DNA from 2 places in the Pedobacter endophyticus genome. Region 2 is predicted to be linked to the other one. Evidence: riboswitches for the same ligand, from Rfam matches in the RefSeq annotation. Region 2 holds a riboswitch; the other holds the start of a gene.

Region 1 (11,492 bases), 2.5 Mb from region 2:
ACTCTCACGGAACTTTTCTTCGCCTTCTTTTAACGAAATAGAGTTTACGATCCCTTTTCCCTGCAAACATTTTAAGCCGTTTTCAATCACCGACCACTTAGAGGAGTCGACCATGATGGGTAGCTTGGCAATATCCGGCTCGGAAGCAATTAAGTTTAAAAACTTAGTCATAGCGGCTTCCGAATCGAGCATCCCCTCATCCATGTTCACATCGATAATCTGTGCGCCTCCCTCTACTTGTTGTAAGGCCACGGCAAGTGCCGCTTCATAATCGCCGCTTAAAATAAGCTTAGAAAACTTGGGCGATCCGGTGATGTTCGTTCGCTCTCCAACGTTCACAAAAATGCTGTCGGGCTTAATGGTTACGGGCTCAAGGCCGCTCAACCTCATGTATGGCTCTATAGTTGGCAACTTTCTTGGCGCCGCTTTTTTGGCGTTATTGGCGATACAACCAATATGCTCTGGGGTGGTACCGCAGCAGCCGCCGACAATATTCACAAATCCGGAAGCGATAAAATCATCAACCAGATGAGCGGTTTCATGCGGTTGTTCATCGTAGGCACCGAACTCGTTTGGTAAGCCTGCATTTGGATAGGCCGATACATAACAGCCCGCTTTTGCAGCCAGTTCTTCAATATGTGGGCGCATTTCTTTTGCACCCAAGGCACAGTTAAAACCAATACTTAAGGGTTTAGCGTGCATTACAGAGTTTAAAAAAGCCTCTGCAGTTTGGCCAGACAAGGTTCTACCAGACGCATCGGTAATGGTTCCTGAAATCATGATCTCAAGTTTTCTTCCGATTACCTCTTCATATTTTTTTATGGCAACAATGGCCACTTTGGCATTCAGCGTATCGAAAATTGTTTCGATTAACAGCACATCGGAACCCCCATCTACCAGGCCGCGAACCTGCTCGTAATAAGCGGCCTCAAGCTCGTCGAAATAAACCGCCCTAAAACCGGGATCGTTTACATTTGGCGACATGGACAGCGTGCGGTTGGTTGGGCCTATCGCACCTGCTACAAAGCATTTTCTATCCGGATTGGCCGCCATAAATTCCGTAGCCGCCTCTTTGGCAACACGAGCGCCTTCGTAGCTGAGTTCGTAAGAAAGATCTTCCATTTGGTAATCAGCCATCGAAATTCTTTGCGTACTGAAGGTATTGGTTTCGATAATATCAGCACCTGCCGCTAAATATTCAAGATGTATCGCCTTGATAATATCAGGACGTGTAATGTTGAGCAAATCATTATTGCCCTTCACATCGCATGGATGATTTTTAAACCTTTCGCCCCTAAAATCTTCTTCTGTTAAAGTATAGCGTTGAATCATAGTGCCCATTGCACCATCAATTACTAAAATACGCTTTTCTAATTCTTCTCTTATACTCATTTGATTTTTTAGATGTGAGATATGAGATGTGAGATAAGAGAAGCAAGTTCCATATCTATTGTCTCAAATCATGTGAGATTGGAAACAGTCATTACAAGATTGGAGTAGACGCATAACCGTCTCAATCTCAAATCTATTGTCTCAAATCTCCCCTCAAAAATGCTTATTTAAAAAGTTGGTACGAGAATCGTAATCCTAAACTTATCTGTTCCCGCTATTTGCAGAATAGAATTTAGCACCTTGTGTGGCACAGGTTGCTAAGACTTCGTTGGGTCTAATCCCTCCGTCTTTCTTAATAAGCACACAAAAATGCAACAAAGCAACATCAATTCCAAAAATTATCGGTCGCTAGCCAAATAAAATTACAAAGGCCGTGCAAAACTGTGCAACGTTTGAAATATTGTTTTGTTTACCAGGGAGCTTAGGCCCATCGACCCGTCATTTCGAGCGCCCGCCCAACGTCGTTTAGTTAAGGAAAAAACAAAAAACATTGTCACCCTGAGCATTTCAGCTGGAGTTTATCTTGAGCGTAGACGAAAGACTCAATACAGGCTTAGTCGAAGGGCGATGTTTATTTGTTTTTTCCTACAGAAAGGGTCTTCGACTGAGTTTATCTTGAGCATTTCGACTACGCTCAATACAAGCTCAAGTCGAAAGGCTCAGATCCGATAGCTATCGGATGACACCCGTCGAGCTTACCTGTGCTGGTCGAGATTTCCAATCTCGACCCAAATAACGCTGGATTTAAAATCCAGAGCTAGACGAGTCAGGATTACAAATCTGATTAGCGGATCCACTAGCCGATCCCCCAAAAACACAAAGGCCACGCAAATTGCGTGGCCTTTGAAATACTGTTTTGTTACTTTGATTACTTTCTGCTTCCGAAGATGCGTAAAAGGAATAAAAAGATATTTAAGAAATCAAGATATAACGATAAAGCAGCAACAATAGCCATTTTTTTAGATTCTACCTGAAGCACTTGCTCGCCACTAGCTTCAATTCCCTGACCAATTCGCTTAATCTTTTGCACATCGTAAGCTGTTAAAGCTGTAAAAATGGCAATACCAATATAGGCCATAAACAAGCTGAACTGTTCGCTTTGAATAAAGAAATTTATTACACTTGCGATAACCAAGCCAATTACGCCAACCATTAAAATCGGGCCAAACTTACTTAAATCAATATTGGTGGTATATCCCATAAAGGCCATAATTCCAAATATTCCTGCGGCACCGGCAAAACAACTTACGATAGAACCCGAGGTATAGGTAAGCAATATAAAACTTAAACTAACTCCTGTTAATACAGAATAAAGTACAAAAACACCTATTAAAGCAGGCAATGACAATCGGCTGAGGCCAAATCCCATTAAAAGGACTAAACCTAGTGGAGCAAACATAGCTATGTAGCCGAAAATTGACATACCAACTTTCCCTGTAGATGGATTAATGGTTAAAAGGTATTGCATTAATTGCTCATTAGTTCCAAAAACATAAGCGGCAGCGGTTGATAAACTTAATGCCACAAACATCCATAAGAAAACGTTGGCAAAGAATTTTCTCGAAACAGAATTTTCTTGTACGAAAACACTGTTGTTTTGATATTGATAATTTTGTTGATCCATTTTTTTATTGTGTATTAAATCTTATAAAGATAAAAAAATTAGTTTAATCTTTTTGTCAATAGTTCTTCAACTTTTTTAAAGATCTGCACGGGTTTCAAGGTTCTCCAGGGCAGATGATCAAAGGCGCCTCCAAAATTGATGAAATAATCGATGTTGTTATCCCTGAATTCTGAAATTACGTGCTCCTGAAAATTAATACCTACAATCCAGCCTTCTTCGATCTCCTGAAACCATTCTTCGTAGTAACTATCATCTGAAGCGTGAAAATTAAGTACATTTTCGCCAATCAATATAAACTTGGTAATCCCTTCGTCTATCATTAGCTCCAGTATATCGCGTTTCAGCAACATAATATCGTTATTTATGGCATCGTTCCATTCTCCTATAAATTCAATAATCGCATATCCCCGATCGTAATCTGCAAAAAGCACTTTCAAATACAAGGTGTTCGATCCAAATTCGTCCCATTGTGGATGCAGCAGGAAGTTATAGATCTGCTTATCGAAATAAAGTTCAGAATATTCGATATTATAAAATGGCGAACGTTCATCTTCAGAAGAGGTGTAATCATCTCTCCATTGGTAATATGGCTCTATTTCGTGCATAAGGATGATGTTGGATTGATGAATTGCGGAAATCTAAAATCGTAATTGTACAATCGTAAATTAATTTAATGTTGCCCGGCTTCCACCGCTTTACGCACACTTCCGTATTGGTTTAACAGATCAGCTGCCTCATCGTACCCAATATTCAGTTCATCAGCTACCATTTGTGTGCCGCGATCAACCAGTTTATTATTTGTTAACTGCATATCGACCATTTTATTGCCAACCACGCGACCCAACTGCACCATTACAGTGGTACTCAGCATGTTTAAAACCAATTTCTGTGCCGTTCCCGATTTCATTCTTGTAGATCCTGTAATAAATTCAGGTCCTACAACCACTTCAACAGGGAAATCAGACTCGGCCGCAATTGGTCCTCCGGTATTGCAAACGATACAACCCGTTAAAATGCCATGTTTACGGGCAGTGTTTAAGCCACCAATTACGTAAGGTGTGGTGCCCGATGCAGCTAATCCAACAAGGCAATCTTTTTCATTGATATCAAACTCCTGAAGATCTTTCCAGGCTTGCTCAGCATCATCTTCGGCAAATTCTACTGCTTTTCTAATGGCGGTATCGCCACCTGCAATAATTCCAACTACCCAGTCAAACGGAACGCCATAGGTTGGCGGACATTCGGAGGCATCAACTACTCCTAAACGGCCACTTGTGCCTGCGCCAATGTAAAAAAGACGCCCGCCTTTTTTCATTCTATCGGCCACCGCCGAAGTTAATCGCTCTATTTGAGGCAATGATTTCTCAACGGCATAAGCTACAGTCTTGTCTTCGTTATTAATGCCCTGCAAAACCTCTAAAACCGACATTTGCTCAATGTCGTTATAATTTGATTCTTGCTCGGTTACTCTGTTCATAAATTTAATTTTGATAAAATTCGGTAAATTCTTTTAAAAACAATCTTAAAAACTCAAAATTGTGCACCACAAAATTCTGAGCCGCGATTTCGGCGGTTAATTTATGTTAAAAATTATAAACAAAAGACATAAATGTGCAGTTAAAATATAAGCAACCCACTTATTTTCATAAATTTGCATCAACGCCGATGAAAAAAAATACCCGTAATAATATACTCATTGCCTTAAGCTATTCTGTAATTTTAATAGTGGGCATGGTATTAGGTATTAAATTCATCAAAGACCAGGGTTTTGGCGTTAAACGAAGTCCACAGCTGGCCAGCAACAGCGATGGCAAACTCGAGGAGATTCTCCATATCATCAACAAAAACTATGTAGATGACATTAACACCGACTCTTTACAAAACCTGCCAATTGACAGCGTTTTGCATCAGCTTGACCCGCATAGTGTTTACCTGCCCCCTACCGATGCACAAGACATGACCGATAACCTGGAAGGGAATTTTGAGGGCGTTGGTATAGAATATTACATGCTTAATGATACAATGATGGTTACCGGCGTTGTTAAAGACGGGCCGGCATCGCAAGCAGGAATAAAACTTGGCGATAAGATTATTAGCATAGATACATTTGTAGTAAGTGGCAGAAACCTACCAAAAGAGCAGTTAACGGGCCGTTTTAGAGGCAAGGCCGGTAGCGGCGTAAGTGTAAGCCTCATTCATAACGGCGCCCAGGCGCCCAGCCGCTTAATGGTAACACGGGGCAAGGTAAACATCAGCAGTATTGATGCGGCCTATATGATCAATAATGAAACAGGCTACATCCGCATCAGTAAATTTGGTGCGAATACAGATAACGACTTTTCGAGTGCCGCCAATAGTTTAAAAGCAAGGGGAATGAAAAAGCTCATTCTCGATTTACGCGATAATGGCGGTGGGTATTTTTCTGCAGCTACAGGTTTAGCCGACCAGTTTTTGCCCGAGAACAAATTGATTGTTTATACCCAGGGCAAGCACGAGCCACGCACCGACTACTTTTCTACTGGTACCGGAACTTTTCAAACCGGCAAATTGGCCATACTCATTAATGAAAACACCGCCTCGGCAAGTGAAATTGTTGCGGGCGCAATACAGGATTTGGGCAGGGGCATTATTGTTGGCCGCCGATCGTTTGGAAAGGGCTTGGTGCAAGAGCAATTTGCCTTTGGCGATGGTTCGGCACTTAACTTAACCATTGCACGATATTACACGCCATCGGGCAAAAGCATCCAAAAATCTTACAAAAAAGGCTACGATGTTTACAAGCATGAGCTTGATGAAAGGATGATAAACGGAGAGCTTACCGGCGATCATAACTCATTTCAAGATTCGGTAGAGAAAACAGAGGGCGTTAACATTCAACGTAACAACAAAATAAAACCAAGTGGTGGTATTCAGCCCGATATTTTTGTAAAGCTCGATACCATGGGCTACAATAAATTCTATGCAAACCTGGTGAGCAAAAAAGTACTCTCCGATTATGTTTTTAATGTACTAACTAGCAAATACAGCGCAAGCTTTGTTGAGCAAAATGTGAATACTTTTGTTTTAGGCGATAATGATTTTAAAGATTTTATCGGTTTTATTCAACGCAAAAACATGCCGATAGACCGCTACCAATTGTACAGTGCCAGGAGTGTAATTTTAAACGATTTAAAAGCGCTACTTTGTAGATATTATATGGGCGATGTTGGCTATTATAAAGCAGTAAATCAAACAGATAACGCAGTAAAGCAAGCGCTTCTTAACCTGCAATAGCGCCGGGTTTATCTTTTTTTTGGCGGGCGCATGGAGGTTTAGCTTTTGGCTGCGCTGGTAAAACGCAGAATGCCTTCGTCTAGCATCTTGTATCAACATCGAAGCCACAAAATATCAATCCAAAATTGTTTTTCATCACAGCTAATCAATAGAAATAAATATGAAAATAATTATTGTTGGCGCAACCGGAACACTGGGAAAAAGGGTGACTGAAGCCTTTGCCAAAGAACATGAAGTTGTTCGGGTAGGCAATACACAGGGCGACATACAAATCGACATTACCAACGAAACATCGATAAAGGCAATGTTTGAACAAGTTGGCGCATTCGATGCCCTGATTAGCACCAGCGGGAAGGGCCCATTTTTGCCCTTAAACGAAATGACCGGCGAGGCGTTTAAAACCGGTTTGTTAGATAAGTTGTTAGGTCAGGTAAACCTGGTACTTATCGGCCAGCACTACATTAACAAGGGTGGCTCATTCACGTTAACATCGGGCATATTGGCCGATTACCCATTTGCTGCCGGGTCGGCCCTGAGCGCTGCAAATGGCGGCCTTAATGCATTTGTTATGGCGGCGGCGGCCGAGCTAACAAACAATGTGCGCCTGAATGTGGTAAGCCCCAACGTTGTTGAAGATTCGCCAGCTTATTTCGATTCTTTTCCAGGCGAAACGCCCGTTGCAATGGACAGGGTGGTTAGCGCATTTAAGAAAAGCGTTCTAGGTATAGCCACGGGACAAGTAATCAGAGTTTATTAGCACGAAAAAGGCCATTGCGAAGTCTTTCGAGATATGATAGAAACAGAAAAGCTCATTTTAAGACCGCTTACGCATAACCAGCTGGCAAAGTACATTAATGACGACAATTCGCTGGAAGAAGAATTCGGTCTTTTGCGTAGCATGAAGCATATTTCGCCATCGTTACAAAATGCGCTAAAGAAGAGCATTTTGCCCGGGGTGTTAAGCAATGATCACGATTACTTTTACCATACCTTGTGGGCGATTATAGCTAAGCCGGATCGGAAAATAGTTGGCGACATTTGTTTTGTTGGCGAACCCGATTCAAACGGCGAAATAGAAATTGGTTACACCACTTATGAAGAATTTCGTGGAAGGGGATTTATGACGGAAGCCGTAGGCCGATTGCTCGACTGGGCAAGGGAGCAGCCGGAGGTTAAGTCTGTTTTCGCCTCAACTGAGAAAGAAAACACTGCGTCGTACGCCATATTACAAAAAAACAACTTTATCTATCTTGGCGATGTTGATGGAATGATGACCTGGAAAATCGAATTGAAGTAATTTAAATCCCTTGTGTTCGTTTGCATTAAAAGCAATCATTTTTTATTTTTTTAGCCCCAACCGTTAAACTTAATGCCATGCACTACCTTTTTTCTTTTTTACTTTGTTTATCCAGTCTTGTTTCTTTCTCGCAAAACCCTAAAATAAAAATCAAACATTTAACAGGCGATTTGTACACCTACACCACATACAATACCTATAAAGGCGCTGTAACCGATGCCAATGCGGTGTATCTGGTTACCAATAAAGGCGTTGTGGTGATTGATGCGCCGTGGGATGCCACGCAGTTCGAGCCGTTTTTAGATTCCATTCAAGCCAGACACCATCAAAAAGTAGTATTGGCCATTGCCACACATTCGCACGGCGACCGGGCTGGTGGCCTGGCATTTTTTAAAAGTAAGGGCATAAGCACATACACGAGCAAATTGACCGACGAAATTCTGAAAGCCAGCAAAGCGCCTCGTGCAGCTCATACTTTTGCCAACGATACTACTTTTACTGTAGGCCAGTATAAAATAAACACTTACTACGCGGGTAAGGGGCATACAAAAGATAATCTGACCATTTGGTTTCCAAAAGATAAGGTCTTATTTGGGGGTTGCCTGATAAAAAGCACCAGGGCAACGGATTTGGGTTATATTGCAGAGTCGGACTTAGCTGCATGGCCAAAAAGCATTGAAAAGTTAAAGCAAAAATACCCCGACACGAAGTTTGTTGTTACAGGACACGATGCCTGGGGAAATAGGGAATCGTTAGCTTATACCCAAAAGCTGTTGAGGGAGAAAAAGTAACCAAACTCGCTTTTATCAAAACGCCGAAATAATTCGGGCTGTTAAAGCGCAATTTCAAACAGACTTAAGCTAATTCCTTCATAGTGTTTCGGCAGCCCTTCCGTTTTTTCCATTGTAACTACCCCAACATAATCAAAGCCGCAGCTGGTGTAATATGCTAAGAGCTTTTCATTATCCGCCCAGGTGTCCATTCTGATAAATTTGATATCGTTTTTTCGGGCGAAGTCTCTGGCCCATTTGATAATTTCCTTTACAAAAGAATATCCCCTAAACTCGGGATGAGTTACAATTCGGTGGATATAAATCAAATCATGATCACGCGCTCCCCAAATCAACTCATCGTTAAATGTAACTGCAAATACACAAGCCGCCACTCCATCGACCAAAATTTTATATTGCCTGTTCTCGGCAATCTCAGTTTCTACAAGCGCCCGACTAAAGCCCTGCCAATGTTTGTTAAACACCTTTTTTTGATGCGCAATAGCCATGTCGTAAAACTCGAAAATAGTATCAATGTCAGCTGCCCTGCTATTTTGTACTTTTAATTGCATGAAGCAAAGGTAAGGGTATTTTTGTGCTGCGAGAGGAAGGTGAACAGAGATTTTATAAAGTTTAGTGCCAGCTTTCGGACTGAGGAGAAGTTGCACCGTCGTTGCCTACCCGTTGGATCGGGCAGCGCTACCACTGACGTTCCAGTTCCGTCTTTGCGAAATCGATTTTTCATCGATTGAAGCAATCTCTATCGTAAACAGATTGCTTTGGCTGAGTTTATCTTGAGCATTTCGACTACGCTCAATACAAGCTCAAGCCGAAAGGCACAGGCCGGCCTCGCTACAGCATAGCCCTTTTGGGGCAATGATTACTCGGTGAAAAACCTGTCATCCCAACTCGTCTGTTCCTCTAAAAAGCGATGAAAATAGAATGCTGTAAAACCAAAAAGAGATGTCAAGCTTTTAAAGCTTGACATCTCTTAACCAATCAATTACCGCTAACTTCGGCTTACTTTTGTCTGAAGAAAATCTGGATTGGTGCACCAGCAAAGTCAAAGCTTTCTCGCAGTTTATTTTCGATAAAACGCTTATATGGGTCTTTAATGTATTGCGGCAAATTACAGAAGAATGCAAACATTGGCGAGGTGCCATTAATTTGGGTAATGTATTTGATCTTAATGTGCTTACCTTTCAATGCCGGCGGTGGAAATTTCTCAATCAGCGGCAACATTACATCGTTTAATTTAGACGTTGGGATTTTTTTACTGCGATTGTGGTAAACCTCTAAAGCGGCCTCTATTGCTTTAAAGATCCGTTGTTTATTTAAAACAGAAGTAAAGATGATCGGCACATCGGTAAAAGGCTTAATACGCTCTTTAATCTGCTCTTCAACTGCTTTCATGGTGTGGGTATTCTTTTCGATCATATCCCATTTGTTCACCAATATTACGATACCTTTTTTGTTCTTTTCGGCCAAATGGAAGATGTTGATGTCCTGACTTTCGATCCCATCCTGGGCATCGATCATAAGCACTACCACATCAGCTTCTTCAAGCGCCTTAATGGTACGCATTACTGAGTAAAACTCTAAATTTTCCTTTACTTTCGTCTTTTTTCTAAGCCCCGCAGTATCAATCAGCATAAACTCATGCCCGAACTGGTTGTAGTGAATTTTGATCGAATCGCGGGTTGTGCCAGCATTTGCGGTTACAATGTTCCGTTCCTTACCAATGAGTGCGTTTACCAGCGACGATTTACCTACATTGGGCCTTCCGGCAATGGTAATTTTTGGCAACTGATTTTCCTCTTCTGGCTCATCCTCAAAATTTTTGACCACTTCATCCAACAACTCGCCCGTTCCAGAACCCGTCATCGACGAAAGTGGAAATACTTCGCCAAGGCCGAAGCTATAAAAGGTATGAATTTCGTTGTAAAGGGCGGTATTATCTACTTTATTTGCACAAACAAAAACGGGCTTGTTGCTGCGGCGTAATACCTGCGCAATATCATCATCTAAATCGGTAATGCCGGTAGTTACATCGACCATAAAAACAAGCACACTGGCTTCTTCAATGGCGATCATTACTTGCTCACGAATAGCTGCCTCGTAAACATCCTCCGAGTTTGCCACATATCCACCCGTATCAATCACCGTAAATTGCTTATCGGTCCATTCGCCAACCCCATAATGCCTATCTCGGGTTACACCGCTCATATCATCAACAATAGCTTTACGGCTTTCTGTTAACCTGTTAAAAAGGGTGCTCTTACCTACGTTTGGTCTGCCTACGATGGCTATAATATTACTCATGTTGTGTAGTATTGATAATTAATGCTTATAGTTAATGGTCGGGATGTTTAGCAACAAGCATAAACTATTTGGCAATGAGCCATTGACTATCAACTACTAACCGAATTATTTCGGGCTGCAAAGGTACGGTTATTTTTTGTAACCTTAATTTATATTATTTTTTATACTTTTCTAAAAGGTCTTTTATCACTTTATCGGTCAGTTCGTTACCTTCCAGCAAAGGGAAACCCTCCCATCTAACTATTCCATTGGGATCGATTAATATGGCATGTGGAATGCCTTTAACCTGCAGCATATTCTTGGTAACGCCTTTGGTGTCAATCGCTTCGAAATATTTTATTTTAGGGTTATCAAAGGCTTGCACCTTGGCTGCAGTTTCATCAGATATGCCAATGATTGCGATTTTGTCGGCATATTTCTCTTGCAGGTTATTCAACGTAGGGATATAAGCCCTGCAGGGGCCACACCAGGTTGCCCAAAAATCGATCAGTACAAACTTGCCTTCGGTATCGGGCTGTTTCGAAACCCACTGCTCAACAATCAACTCCGGTGCCTTCTCGTTCAAAATTGACTTCGCCCATAGTTTTTTGCCATTATTAGATTCTTGCGCAGAACTGATGGCAGCCATAAACAGTAGAACAACGGTAAAGACTTTTTTCATATTGTTAGGGATTAGTTATCGTAGCCAAAACTTTTTAAATAGTTCTTTTTGCTTCTCCAATCGGGAATAACCTTAACAAAGAGCTCTAAAAAAACTTTGCTATCCAAAAACTTTTCGGCTTCGATACGGGCCTCAGTACCAACTTTTTTAAGC
Region 2 (11,492 bases):
AATTTCTGCGATACCGAACTTCAGCTTGTCTTTCCAATCTTGGTCGCTCATTCCGGCCTTAATGATATTTACGTGCAGATTGCCATCGCCGGCATGGCCGTAACACACGCTTTCGAAGCCGTATTTGGCGCCCACTTCTTTAATGCCGTTAATTAATTTGGGTAATGCCGCACGAGGTACAACCGTATCTTCTTCCTTATACACCGAGTTCGATTTTACTGATTCGGCCATCGTTCTGCGCATCCGCCACAACTCTTCTTTTTGCGCTGCTGTATCGGCAAACAAAACTTCGGTACAATTGTGCTCTTCGAGAACGATATTTGCTTTTTCACAATTTTTAAAGATGTCGTCCAAATCGTCGCCATCAAACTCAATCATCAGCAAGGCCGCCACATCATCTTTTAAATCGAACTTAATGTCGTCGAATTTGATTACCCACTCTACGCCTCTCCGCTCCATAAACTCCAGCGCAGACGGCGTAACACCTGCTCTGAAAATTGCCGAAACCGCAGCACAGGCGGCTTCATTTGTACTGAACGACCCCATCATTAAAACAGATTGACTTGGCTTGGGCAAAAGCTTGGTTACGATTTTTGTAACTACGCCCAAAGTTCCTTCCGAGCCGATCATCAGCTGTGTTAAATTATAACCCGAGGCATATTTTAAAGTATTAGCCCCGGTCCAAATAATATCTCCATTGGGCAAAACCACTTCTAAGTTTAAAATATACTCGCGTATCGTTCCGTACTTTACAACCCTCGGTCCGCCGGAGCCGTGCGCCACATTTCCACCAATAAAGCACGAGCCTTTACTACTCGGATCTACCGGGTAAAGGAGCCCTTTTTCGGCCACAGCATTGATAAACTCCTCAGTAATAACGCCTGGCTCAACAGTGGCCTGTAAATTTTCGGTATCGATATCAATAATAGATTTAAATTTCTCCATCGATAAAGAAACACCGCCATAAATCGGCAAGGCTGCACCACTCAAGCCCGTGCCACCGCCGCGGGGCGTTACCGGAACCTGGTATGCGTTGCAGATTTTCAATAAGGCTGAAATATCTTCGGGCGAAGTGGGTTTAACCACCACCTCGGGCTGAAAACGAAGGTCTTCCGTTTCGTCGTGGCTATAATGATCGAGGTTTTCGGCATCCGTAAAAATTTTTTCTTCGCCGATTGCAGCTTTGATCTCTGCTAATATTTCAGCATTTATTTTGGTAAAATTCATTTCTATTTTAATGATGTATAGGACAGTTTAACAAATGAATGCCCGATTTGGCCCGGCATTGGTGGATTTAGCTTTTTGATGCTCACATTTACCGTTTCTACGAAAGGATAAAGCGCAATCACTTTTGAGATCATATTGTTTAAAACCGTTTCTAAAAGCTTTTGAGTGTTTTTCATCTCCTCCTGAATGATGCCGTTCAAATCTTCGTAATTTACGGTTTGGGCGAGCTCATCATCAAAGCTTTTCGGTAAAAACTCGGTTTCCAAATCTACAATAAAATGATTTCCAATAAGTTGCTCTTCTGGATAATATCCGTGTAAGGCAAAACATTTAACATCCTTTAAAGCTACAGTTTGTTTGAATTGGCCCATATCTGTTTTGTGTGGTGCAAAATTAAATTTTTATTCATGAATATAAGGCCCATTGTTGTAAATTGTTACCTTTGAAATGAACGTGATTCTTTAACCAGATAAACGAAACTAAATGAGCAAATCAGTAAAAAAAGACCTTTACGAGGCACCGGATTACTATTTATTGGATGAACTGTTAACTGATGAGCATAAACTCATTCGCGCAACAGCAAGAGAATGGGTAAAGAAAGAGGTAAGTCCGGTTATTGAAGATTATGCTCAAAAAGCTGAGTTTCCGAAACATTTAATCAAAGGATTGGCCGATATTGGTGCTTTTGGCCCCACAATTCCGGTAGAATATGGGGGCGCCGGTCTTGATTATACTGCCTATGGCATCTTGATGCAGGAAATTGAACGCGGCGATTCGGGCATCCGTTCTACAGCCTCCGTTCAGGGCTCGCTGGTAATGTACCCCATTTACGCTTATGGAACGGAAGCGCAGCGCAAAAAATATTTACCAAAGTTGGCCACCGGCGAGTGGATGGGTTGTTTCGGCTTAACCGAGCCGGATCATGGCTCAAATCCCGGCGGCATGGCCACCAATATTAAAGATGCTGGATCGCATTATATTTTAAACGGCGCCAAAATGTGGATCAGCAACGCCCCTTTCGCCGATATCGCCGTTGTTTGGGCAAAGGATGAAGCGGGAAAAATTAGAGGAATGGTAGTTGAGCGTGGAATGGAAGGTTTTTCTACCCCGGAAACGCATAACAAATGGAGCTTGAGGGCATCGGCAACCGGTGAATTAGTTTTTGATAACGTTCAAATTCCTAAAGAAAATGTTTTTCCTGAAATTAGCGGACTCAAAGGCCCGCTGGGCTGCCTTAACCAAGCTCGCTATGGTATTGCCTGGGGTGCGCTCGGCGCCGCAATGGATTGCTACGATACGGCGCTACGCTACGCTAAAGAAAGGGTACAGTTTGGCAAACCGATCGGCGGATTTCAATTGCAACAGAAAAAGCTGGCCGAAATGGTTACCGAAATTACCAAGGGGCAGTTATTGGTTTGGCGTCTGGGCGTCCTTAAAAGTGAAAACCGAGCTACAGCCGAACAAATATCGATGGCAAAACGAAACAGCGTAGAAATTGCGCTGGATATTGCCAGAAACGCCCGCCAAATGCTCGGCGGAATGGGAATTACAGGCGAATATTCAATTATGCGACATATGATGAACCTCGAGTCGGTGGTAACTTACGAGGGAACGCACGACATACACTTATTAATTACCGGAATGGATATCACCGGATTAAATGCTTTTAAATAAAACATGATAAAAAAAATTACACTCTCAACCATCCTTACCATTTTTACAGTTCTTTTAAGCTTTGCCGGAAACGGCAAAGTAAACATCAATAAGCAACTGCCCAGTTGGTTGCAAAAAGTTGATGTGATCAACAAGAAACCGCCTTATAAGAACATTCAAGACGGTTATTATATTTTTCTTTTCGAAAGACAAAACAACCTTGAAACGAAAGAACATTATACGCACATCATAAGAGAAATCAGTAATTCGAGCGGCGTTCAAAATGGTTCCGAAATTTCTGTGTCCTACGATCCAAGTTACGAAAAGCTAATTTTCCACAAACTTGTAGTTTGGCGGGCGGGCAAGCCAATCAACAAGCTGGTTTCCGAGAATTTCAAAATCCTGCAAAATGAAGAAGAACTTTCACGCTTTATTTACAGCGGTTTATTCACCGCTTATTTAATTCTTGATGACATTAGAAAAGGTGATAGGATCGAATACGCCTATACCACGCAAGGGAGTAATCCGGTATTTCCAAAATACGCTAGTACGATCTATTTTGAAGGAAATAGCCAGATTGTTAATGTTTATAACAACATTATCTTCGATCCGAACAGAAAGATGAGGACCAAAACCTTTAACGACACTCCGGTTTTAAATAAATCTGTTGTAAACGGATTAAATGTTTTCGAATGGCAAAACACAATGTCCAAAACATATCCCGATCAGGATTTTGTACCTTCATCTTACAACCCCTTTGCCCGCGTTCAAATTTCTGAATACCAGAGTTGGGAGGAAGTTGTAGACTGGGGCTTAAGCATTCAAAATTTCGATATCAAAAACACAACACTTCTCAATAACAAAATTGCTGATTTGAAGTCGAAATCAAAAGGAAATAAAGAGAAGTACTTAGAACTTGCAACGAGGTTTGTCCAAGATGAAATTAGGTACATGGGTATAGAGATGGGAGAATATTCTAATCGCCCAAATACGCCTGACAAAGTCTTAAATCAACGGTATGGCGACTGTAAGGATAAATCCAATTTGCTTTGTTACCTACTTAAAGCTAATGGAATTGATGCCTATTCTGTATTTATTGATACGTACCTCAATAACGAAACGGCGAAGCTTCTGCCCAGTCCAAATGTATTTAACCACGAAACATTAGTTGTTGAGCTCAACGACAGAAAAGTTTACATCGATCCAACTATATCCAATCAAAGAGGTCCTATTTTCGACAATTATTATCCATATACCGCAAAAGTTTTGGTCATTAAAAAAGGTGTAAAGGACCTAATAAGCACACCGCGACCAAACTTAGGGAGACTGCACTCCTTTACTGTTTTTAAAGTTGCAGACACCTCAACAAAATCAAAAACAAGCTTCATAATAACTACAACTTATTCAAATAATTACGCAAATACTTTTAGAGACGATTTAAATACTAAAGGTGAAGAAAGTTTGGAAAAATCTTACATAGAATATTATACAAATTTTTATCCCGGCTTGAGCATGAAAGGGCCATTAACAATTAAGGATGATGAGCTGGAAAACGTCATCACGGTAAAAGAGGAATATGAAATAAATAACTTTTGGACAAAGGATGAAAATTTAAAGTCAAAGAAAATAGCTTACTTCTATGGCGACTTGATAAATAACCAAATAAACGACTTGAAAAAGTTTAGAAACGCACCAATGAGTATGCAGTTTCCAAGCACTGTTGAGCAGCAAATAAAAATTATTTTGCCACGAACGTGGAATCTTCAAAACGAAAACTTAACTATTGATGATGAGAATTACAGATTTGTTTACTCAGCAAACGCTAAAAAAGATACCTTAACGTTAAACTACTATTATCAAAGTTTTGTCTCCGCTTTACCACCCATTGCACTTGATAAGTATATAAAAGACAGCAAACAGATTTCGGCTTTACTGAGCTACGGAATTTATTGGGATGGCGATGTAGCTGGTGATTTAGGTGGCCTCGCTGCAATGCCATTTTCAATCGCCATTATTACATTAATTCTTTTCTCTTTTATCGCAATGTATGTCTACACAAGACATACAGCCTACAACCTCGAAGCAATCAAAAACGCACGTAAAATTCAGGGCTGGCTTATCGTTCCGGCAATCGGTATAACGGTTTCGCCAGTAACAATTCTGTTTGCCACATTCAAATTAGAAATTTTTAATCAAGCCATTTGGAGCGCAATGCAAACCAGCGAACATTCAGTTTTTTTCGTTTGGTCGGTAGTTTTGACCGTTATAGTAAATACGATCCTGTTTGTTTCCAGTATCTTTATTCTCATCTCTTTCTATAATCGAAGAGATTTTTTTCCAAAATACTATATTGGATTTTTATGTTTTAACTTCGTAGTATTATCGGCCGATTATTTTGCCAATGCTTATTTAACGAAGATTGTAGCTACCGAGGCTGCAAATGGCACTAACGACCTGGGTTTTCTAGTGGTAAAAGGAATTTTCGCGATAATCTGGATTGTTTATTTCATTAAATCAGATCGGGTTAAGGAAACGTTCGTATTTTCGTACCCCGGTTCCGCATGGCGCATGGCTATGGTTAAAGACCTGAATGAACAGTTTGAAAAAAATGATGGCGCAAATGATGAGCAAGCATTTAACGATAAAGAAATAGTAAAAATTGATGAAAGACTATAAAAAATACACTTACCTGCCAGCTTCTCCCGAAGAAGTTTATTTAGCGCTCACAAAAGATCTCAGCATTAAACTTTGGACAGGTGCCGAAGTAACGTTTGAAGAAAAGCCTGATACCGAATTTTCTTTTTGGGATGGCGATATTGTTGGAAAAAACATTGAGTTTGAAACCAACAAAAAGATTGTGCAACAATGGTACTTTGGCGAAAATAATGAACCATCAATCGTTACTATCAAACTTCATGACGATAAAAAAGGAACATCGTTGGAGTTTAAGCAAACCAACATTCCGGATGAAGATTATAAAGATTTTACCGAGGGCATAGAAGAATATTTTCTTGGTGGGCTCGTCGATTTTTTTGACGAATAAATTCCTAGGTTCAGGAATACTTTGTATCTTGAACCTGTAAATTATCTCTTATTTATTAACGTATGCTCATCCCACGAAACTCCTTTGCGGTTTTAATACTGCTTTTGGCTGTCGTACTCACCTCCTGCGGTGGTATTTCAAGCAACTTACCCGTTTTTTACACGCCCGCGGCAACCTCAAATCACATGTCGTACCTACCAAAGCCAATGATTTCTGACAGCGTGAAAGCCCGAAATTATGTTAGCGCCAGTTTTGCAGATAATACCTTGCCATACGAAACAGGCAGCATGTCGATGGGTTTCGTTAACTACAACCGATCCAATGTAATCGGAAACTTTAACTTTTCGTACGGAGGCTTTGGGTACTTCGGCGGAACATCGGAAGGATATGAAAACACCCGACGTAAAATAAGCGACGATTTCTATCAAAAGGGTGTTGTAGGATTTGGATTGAGAACATCGGCAGGCGTTGCACAAGTGTCGGGCAACACAGAATTTAGGATTTTAAACTGGGAAACAGCGCTTGTTTATGAGGGCGGAAGTTACGCATCGTTCAGAAAAGATTTAAGAGCAAAATCAGATTCATTATCCATTGCATCAAACAAAACAACCCTGTTTACTACGGGCGGATCTACAGAACTCATCTGGCATGGCCGAAAAAACCCCGACAGGCAATATGGCTTCCGGCTGTTCCTCGGCTCTACAATTGGCCTCAAGCGCAATATTAACTACAGCACCGAAAAAATCTCGGGACTCGCGGCCGATTTCTCCTTTTTCATCAAGATCAAAAACGCTTATGGCATCGTTGGCACAGGTTCCAATTTGATGAACAACTCTGGAAAAATTACCATCGGATATGCATTTTAAAACATAAGCCCAATTCATTTGTTCAACTGTAAATTAAAATGATATGAACAGAACAGTTGGAATTGTATTGATTATTGTAGGAATTGCAATGCTCGTTTGGACGGGGTTTTCTTACACCAAAAGAGAAAAAGTTGTTGATGCCGGCCCGATCCAAATTTCGGCAGACAAAGAAAAATCAGTAAACTGGCCTCCGTATGTTGGCGGTATTATTCTGGTGGCGGGGGTTGTAGTGCTTGTTACTTCGAAAAAAAGGTAAGCTCGTTTGTCCCAATGCATTAATTGGTTAGCTAAAGCGTAGGTTATCAGCGCTCTATTATACTTTCTGCATCGCAATTCATATTCAATAGAATCTGGATTGCGATGCTTTTTTATTTCTGGCTCAAAAATAAATCACTCACATTCAACAAATTATTGAAATTTCAGAATTTAATTTTGTCATTCAAAAAATAATTCAGACATTTGAAATATTATTTGGCGGATAGCTGAATAAAAGTCAATCTTAATCGGATTGATTTATAAAGAAGTGGCGAGAGACTGGCTCTGCGACCCACTGGCAACCCTCAGAAAGAGAAGGTGCCAATTCCTGACCGGATAACACGGTGTTATCTGGAGATATAAATTACAACTGATGAAAATATTAAATCTTCAATCGCAAAGCGAGAACAGTTTGAATCCAAAGCAGGTTCGAATTTCCCCTATTTTGTCTATTTATTTTGATATCAAAGCGGTTACTTGTATGTGCTGTTGCATGCAGTAATTTAAAAAATCTTCCTCTATTGTGTTTTCAAATTGGAAGGTCCCAGTAAATTGGGATACGCCCCTGTCTGAACTTACGAAGCATATTTCACTAAGTATTCGGAAGTTCCATCATTCAACAACCACAAATTCAATCATTTAAAATTATGTCAACATCATATAAATTCGAAACGCTACAAATTCATGCCGGCCAGGAAATTGACCCAACAACTGGTTCAAGAGCTGTTCCAATCTATCAAACTACATCTTACGGTTTTAAAAATGCCGAACACGGTGCAAACCTCTTTGCATTAAAAGAATTCGGAAACATTTATACACGGATTATGAATCCTACAAATGATGTTTTCGAAAAACGGATTGCCGCTTTAGAAGGCGGTGTGGCCGCTTTGGCAGTGGCCTCCGGCCAGGCCGCACAGTTTATCGCGTTGAACAATATTTTGGAGGCTGGCGATAGTATCGTCTCTTCGTCGCATATATACGGGGGCACCTATAATCAGTTTAAGGTGGCCTTTAAACGCCTGGGCATTCATGTAGAATTTGCCAATCCTGATGTACCAGAAGAATTTGAAGCGAAGATTACCGAAAAAACAAAGGCCATTTATTTAGAAACGATCGGAAATCCAGCTTTTAGTATCCCCGATTTTGAGAAGATTGCAGCAATTGCCAAAAAATTCGATTTGCCTTTGGTTGTCGATAATACTTTTGGTGCAGCGGGCTACTTATTTAAACCTTTAGAGCACGGTGCAAATATCGTTGTAGAATCGGCCACAAAGTGGATAGGTGGACATGGAACGAGTATTGGCGGCGTAATTGTTGATGGCGGCAATTACAACTGGGGCAACGGAAAGTTTCCGCAGTTCAGCGAACCATCGGCAGGTTACCACGGCCTCGTTTTTAGTGATGTTTTTGGCGTTGATGGTCCTTTCGGAAATATTCAATTCATCATCCGTGCCCGTGTTGAGGGCTTAAGAGATTTAGGTCCTGCGCTTTCGCCATTCAACTCCTTCCTTTTGTTACAAGGATTGGAAACCTTATCGCTCCGCGTTCAGCGCCATGTAGATAACGCCCTTGAATTGGCAACCTGGTTAGAAAACCATCCGGCCGTAAAAGAAGTTTCCTATCCCGGATTGGTCAGCAGCAGCTATAACAGCCTCGCAAAAAAATACCTCAGCAATGGTTTCGGTGCCGTTTTATCGTTCGAGTTAAATGGCAGCAAGGAAAACGCTACAGAACTGATCGACAACCTCAAACTGATTTCGCACCTGGCCAATGTTGGCGATGCAAAAACATTGATCATCCAACCGTCGGCAACTACGCATCAGCAACTAAGTGACGAAGAACAATTGGCCGCAGGTGTTAAACCAAACTCGTTGAGAGTTTCGGTAGGCATTGAACATATAGATGATATAAAAGCCGATTTCGAACAGGCCTTTACTGCAATTGGCGTGGCTTAAACGCATAAATAGCGTAATAATCCTAAACTTTTTGCTTTAAAACCTCTCAATATTCAACATGCAGACTAAAAAAAATAACAGCGCTTCAAATTCTCCCTCCGGAGGCTCAACAGCGACATATACATACCCCAAGCAATTTAAGCTCGAAAACGGGAAAAAGCTTCGCAACCTCGAAATCGCGTATCAAACGTACGGCAAGTTAAACGCCAATAAAGACAATGTGATTTGGGTTTGCCATGCACTTACCGCAAATGCCGATGTTTTTGAATGGTGGGAAGGTTTGTTTGGGCAAAATGCATTATTTAATCCGAAAGACCATTACATTGTTTGTGCAAACGTTTTGGGTTCTAACTACGGCACCACAAATCCGTTGAGCAAAAACCCCGTAACCGGCCTGCCCTATTACCTTTCTTTCCCGCAATTTACCATTCGCGATTTTGTTTCTGCGCATCAACTGTTGGCGAAACATTTGGGCATTAACTTAATTAAACTCTTAATCGGTGGTTCTTTGGGCGGTCAGCAAGCAGTAGAATGGGGAATTATCGAGCCAAATCAGATTGAAAACCTGATTTTGGTCGCCACAAATGCAGCGCACTCTCCCTGGGGAATCGCCTTTAACGAGAGTCAGCGTTTGGCAATTACCAGCGACCGCACTTTTTATGCCAACCAGCCCGACGGCGGAAGTAAAGGGTTGAAAACGGCCAGAACGATTGCACTTTTGAGCTACAGAACCTACAGCGCATACGGCAGTACGCAGGTAGAAAGCGTAAATGATAAAACCGATCATTTCAGGGCGTCATCTTACCAGAATTATCAGGGAGAAAAACTCATTAATCGCTTTAATGCCTACAGTTACTACTATTTAACCAAGGCAATGGATAGCCATAACGTGGGGCGAAACAGAAACAGCATTACCGACGCCTTGAAGCTTATAAAAGCGAACACCCTGGTTATCGGAATTGAGAACGATTTTCTCTTCCCCATTTCGGAGCAAAAATACCTGGCAGACCATATTGATGATGCCGAATTTGTATCTATTCATTCAGAGTATGGTCATGACGGGTTTTTGATTGAAACGAATGCCTTAACCAATATCATCAGCACTTTTATGAAGGAAAGCCGCAAAAAAAAGGTAATCAAACTGCAGTACACCGCTTGAAGGGAGTTTGGAGTCGTGAGTCAAGAGTCCGGAGTCCGAAACTCGAGAGACAAAAGACCAAAGCTGAAAGACCAAAGCAAAAATAAACGTCTGCACAGTATTCCCATCGCTAAGCCCTCCCTTCTGGGGAGGGTTGGGTGGGGCTTAAATAATCAAAACAGATAAAATCGGTGCAATCCGTTTAATCTGTGTAATCACAAAAATAAAAATGAGTAAGAACTTAAAAATTGGTTTATTTGGTTTTGGAGTTGTTGGGCAAGGTTTATTGGATATTATCCAAAGCCAGAACTTAAACCTCGAAATCATTAAAATAGCGATTAAAGATCCAAGAAAGAAACGTACGCTAAACAAGGATTTATTTACTACCAATAAAGACGAAATTCTGAACAATTCGGAAATCAATACCATTGTAGAGCTGATAAATGATGCCGATGCGGCATATGAAATCGTAACTACTGCACTAAAAAACGGCAAAAATGTGGTTTCGGCCAACAAGAAAATGATTGCCACCCATTTGAAGGAACTGGTAGATCTGCAACAAAAGCATGGCACCTCTTTGCTTTACGAAGGTGCAGTTTGCGGCAGTATTCCAATAATCAGAAACTTAGAGGAATATTACGATAACGAACTTTTCCATGCTTTGAGCGGCATCTTCAACGGCTCATCAAATTACATTCTGTCCAAAATATTCAATGAGAACCAAAGTTACGATTCGGCATTAAAGGAAGCACAGGATTTAGGCTTTGCCGAAACCGATCCAATTTTGGATGTGGGAGGCTATGATCCAAAATACAAATTGGCCATTGCTACAGCACATGCTTATGGCTTGTTTGTTAATCCTGATGTCATTTTGAACATCGGTATTCAAAATCTTTCTGCTAACGATATTAAATATGCCCGTGAAAAGAACTTTAAGATAAAGCTGGTTCCAACCGCCCGAAAGGTTAACACGAAAGATATTGTTACCTACGTTTTGCCGAAATTAGTTGCCAAGGATGATTTCTTGTATAATGTAGAGAACGAATACAACGCGGTAACCGTTCAGGCTGCATTTGCTGATAAACAGTTCTTTTTTGGCAAAGGAGCCGGGGGCCACCCAACAGGAGCAGCAGTGCTATCTGATATTGCGGCGCTGCGATATGATTATCGCTATGAGTATAAAAAATACCACTCAGAAAATGGTGTTAAGCATACAGAGGCTATTTTGTTGGAGGTTTACCTGCGTTACGCTGACGAGGATTTAATTAGGTTACTGGAATTTGACAACATTAGCGAACGTTACTCGGCCAGTAATTACAAGTACGTAATCGGTACCGTAAAGCTCGAAAGCCTCA

Evidence for each region. Region 2 has a riboswitch for S-adenosylmethionine ahead of IZT61_RS00725 (O-acetylhomoserine aminocarboxypropyltransferase/cysteine synthase family protein). Riboswitches for the same ligand answer to the same signal wherever they lie in the genome.
Region 1: another riboswitch for S-adenosylmethionine. It lies ahead of metH (methionine synthase); the one in region 2 lies ahead of IZT61_RS00725 (O-acetylhomoserine aminocarboxypropyltransferase/cysteine synthase family protein).

The regions. Positions count from the first base shown of each region.
Region 1 covers NZ_CP064939.1:2,609,761-2,621,252, forward strand. Annotated here, with positions in the region: gene metH (methionine synthase) at 1-1,392, opposite strand, end outside; SAM riboswitch class I at 1,591-1,694, opposite strand; gene IZT61_RS10475 (Bax inhibitor-1/YccA family protein) at 2,261-3,016, opposite strand; gene IZT61_RS10480 (hypothetical protein) at 3,055-3,621, opposite strand; gene murQ (N-acetylmuramic acid 6-phosphate etherase) at 3,687-4,493, opposite strand; gene IZT61_RS10490 (S41 family peptidase) at 4,682-6,289, shown strand; gene IZT61_RS10495 (short chain dehydrogenase) at 6,450-7,046, shown strand; gene IZT61_RS10500 (GNAT family N-acetyltransferase) at 7,080-7,586, shown strand; gene blaB1PEDO (PEDO-3 family subclass B1 metallo-beta-lactamase) at 7,664-8,377, shown strand; gene IZT61_RS10510 (GNAT family N-acetyltransferase) at 8,419-8,928, opposite strand; gene der (ribosome biogenesis GTPase Der) at 9,377-10,678, opposite strand; gene IZT61_RS10520 (TlpA family protein disulfide reductase) at 10,833-11,339, opposite strand; gene era (GTPase Era) at 11,351-11,492, opposite strand, start outside.
Region 2 covers NZ_CP064939.1:153,843-165,334, reverse strand. Annotated here, with positions in the region: gene IZT61_RS00760 (FAD-binding oxidoreductase) at 1-1,227, opposite strand, end outside; gene IZT61_RS00755 (dihydroneopterin aldolase) at 1,230-1,598, opposite strand; gene IZT61_RS00750 (acyl-CoA dehydrogenase family protein) at 1,711-2,901, shown strand; gene IZT61_RS00745 (DUF3857 domain-containing protein) at 2,905-5,556, shown strand; gene IZT61_RS00740 (SRPBCC domain-containing protein) at 5,543-5,923, shown strand; gene IZT61_RS00735 (hypothetical protein) at 5,986-6,789, shown strand; gene IZT61_RS00730 (hypothetical protein) at 6,833-7,045, shown strand; SAM riboswitch class I at 7,300-7,410, shown strand; gene IZT61_RS00725 (O-acetylhomoserine aminocarboxypropyltransferase/cysteine synthase family protein) at 7,692-8,999, shown strand; gene IZT61_RS00720 (homoserine O-acetyltransferase family protein) at 9,058-10,158, shown strand; gene IZT61_RS00715 (homoserine dehydrogenase) at 10,367-11,492, shown strand, end outside.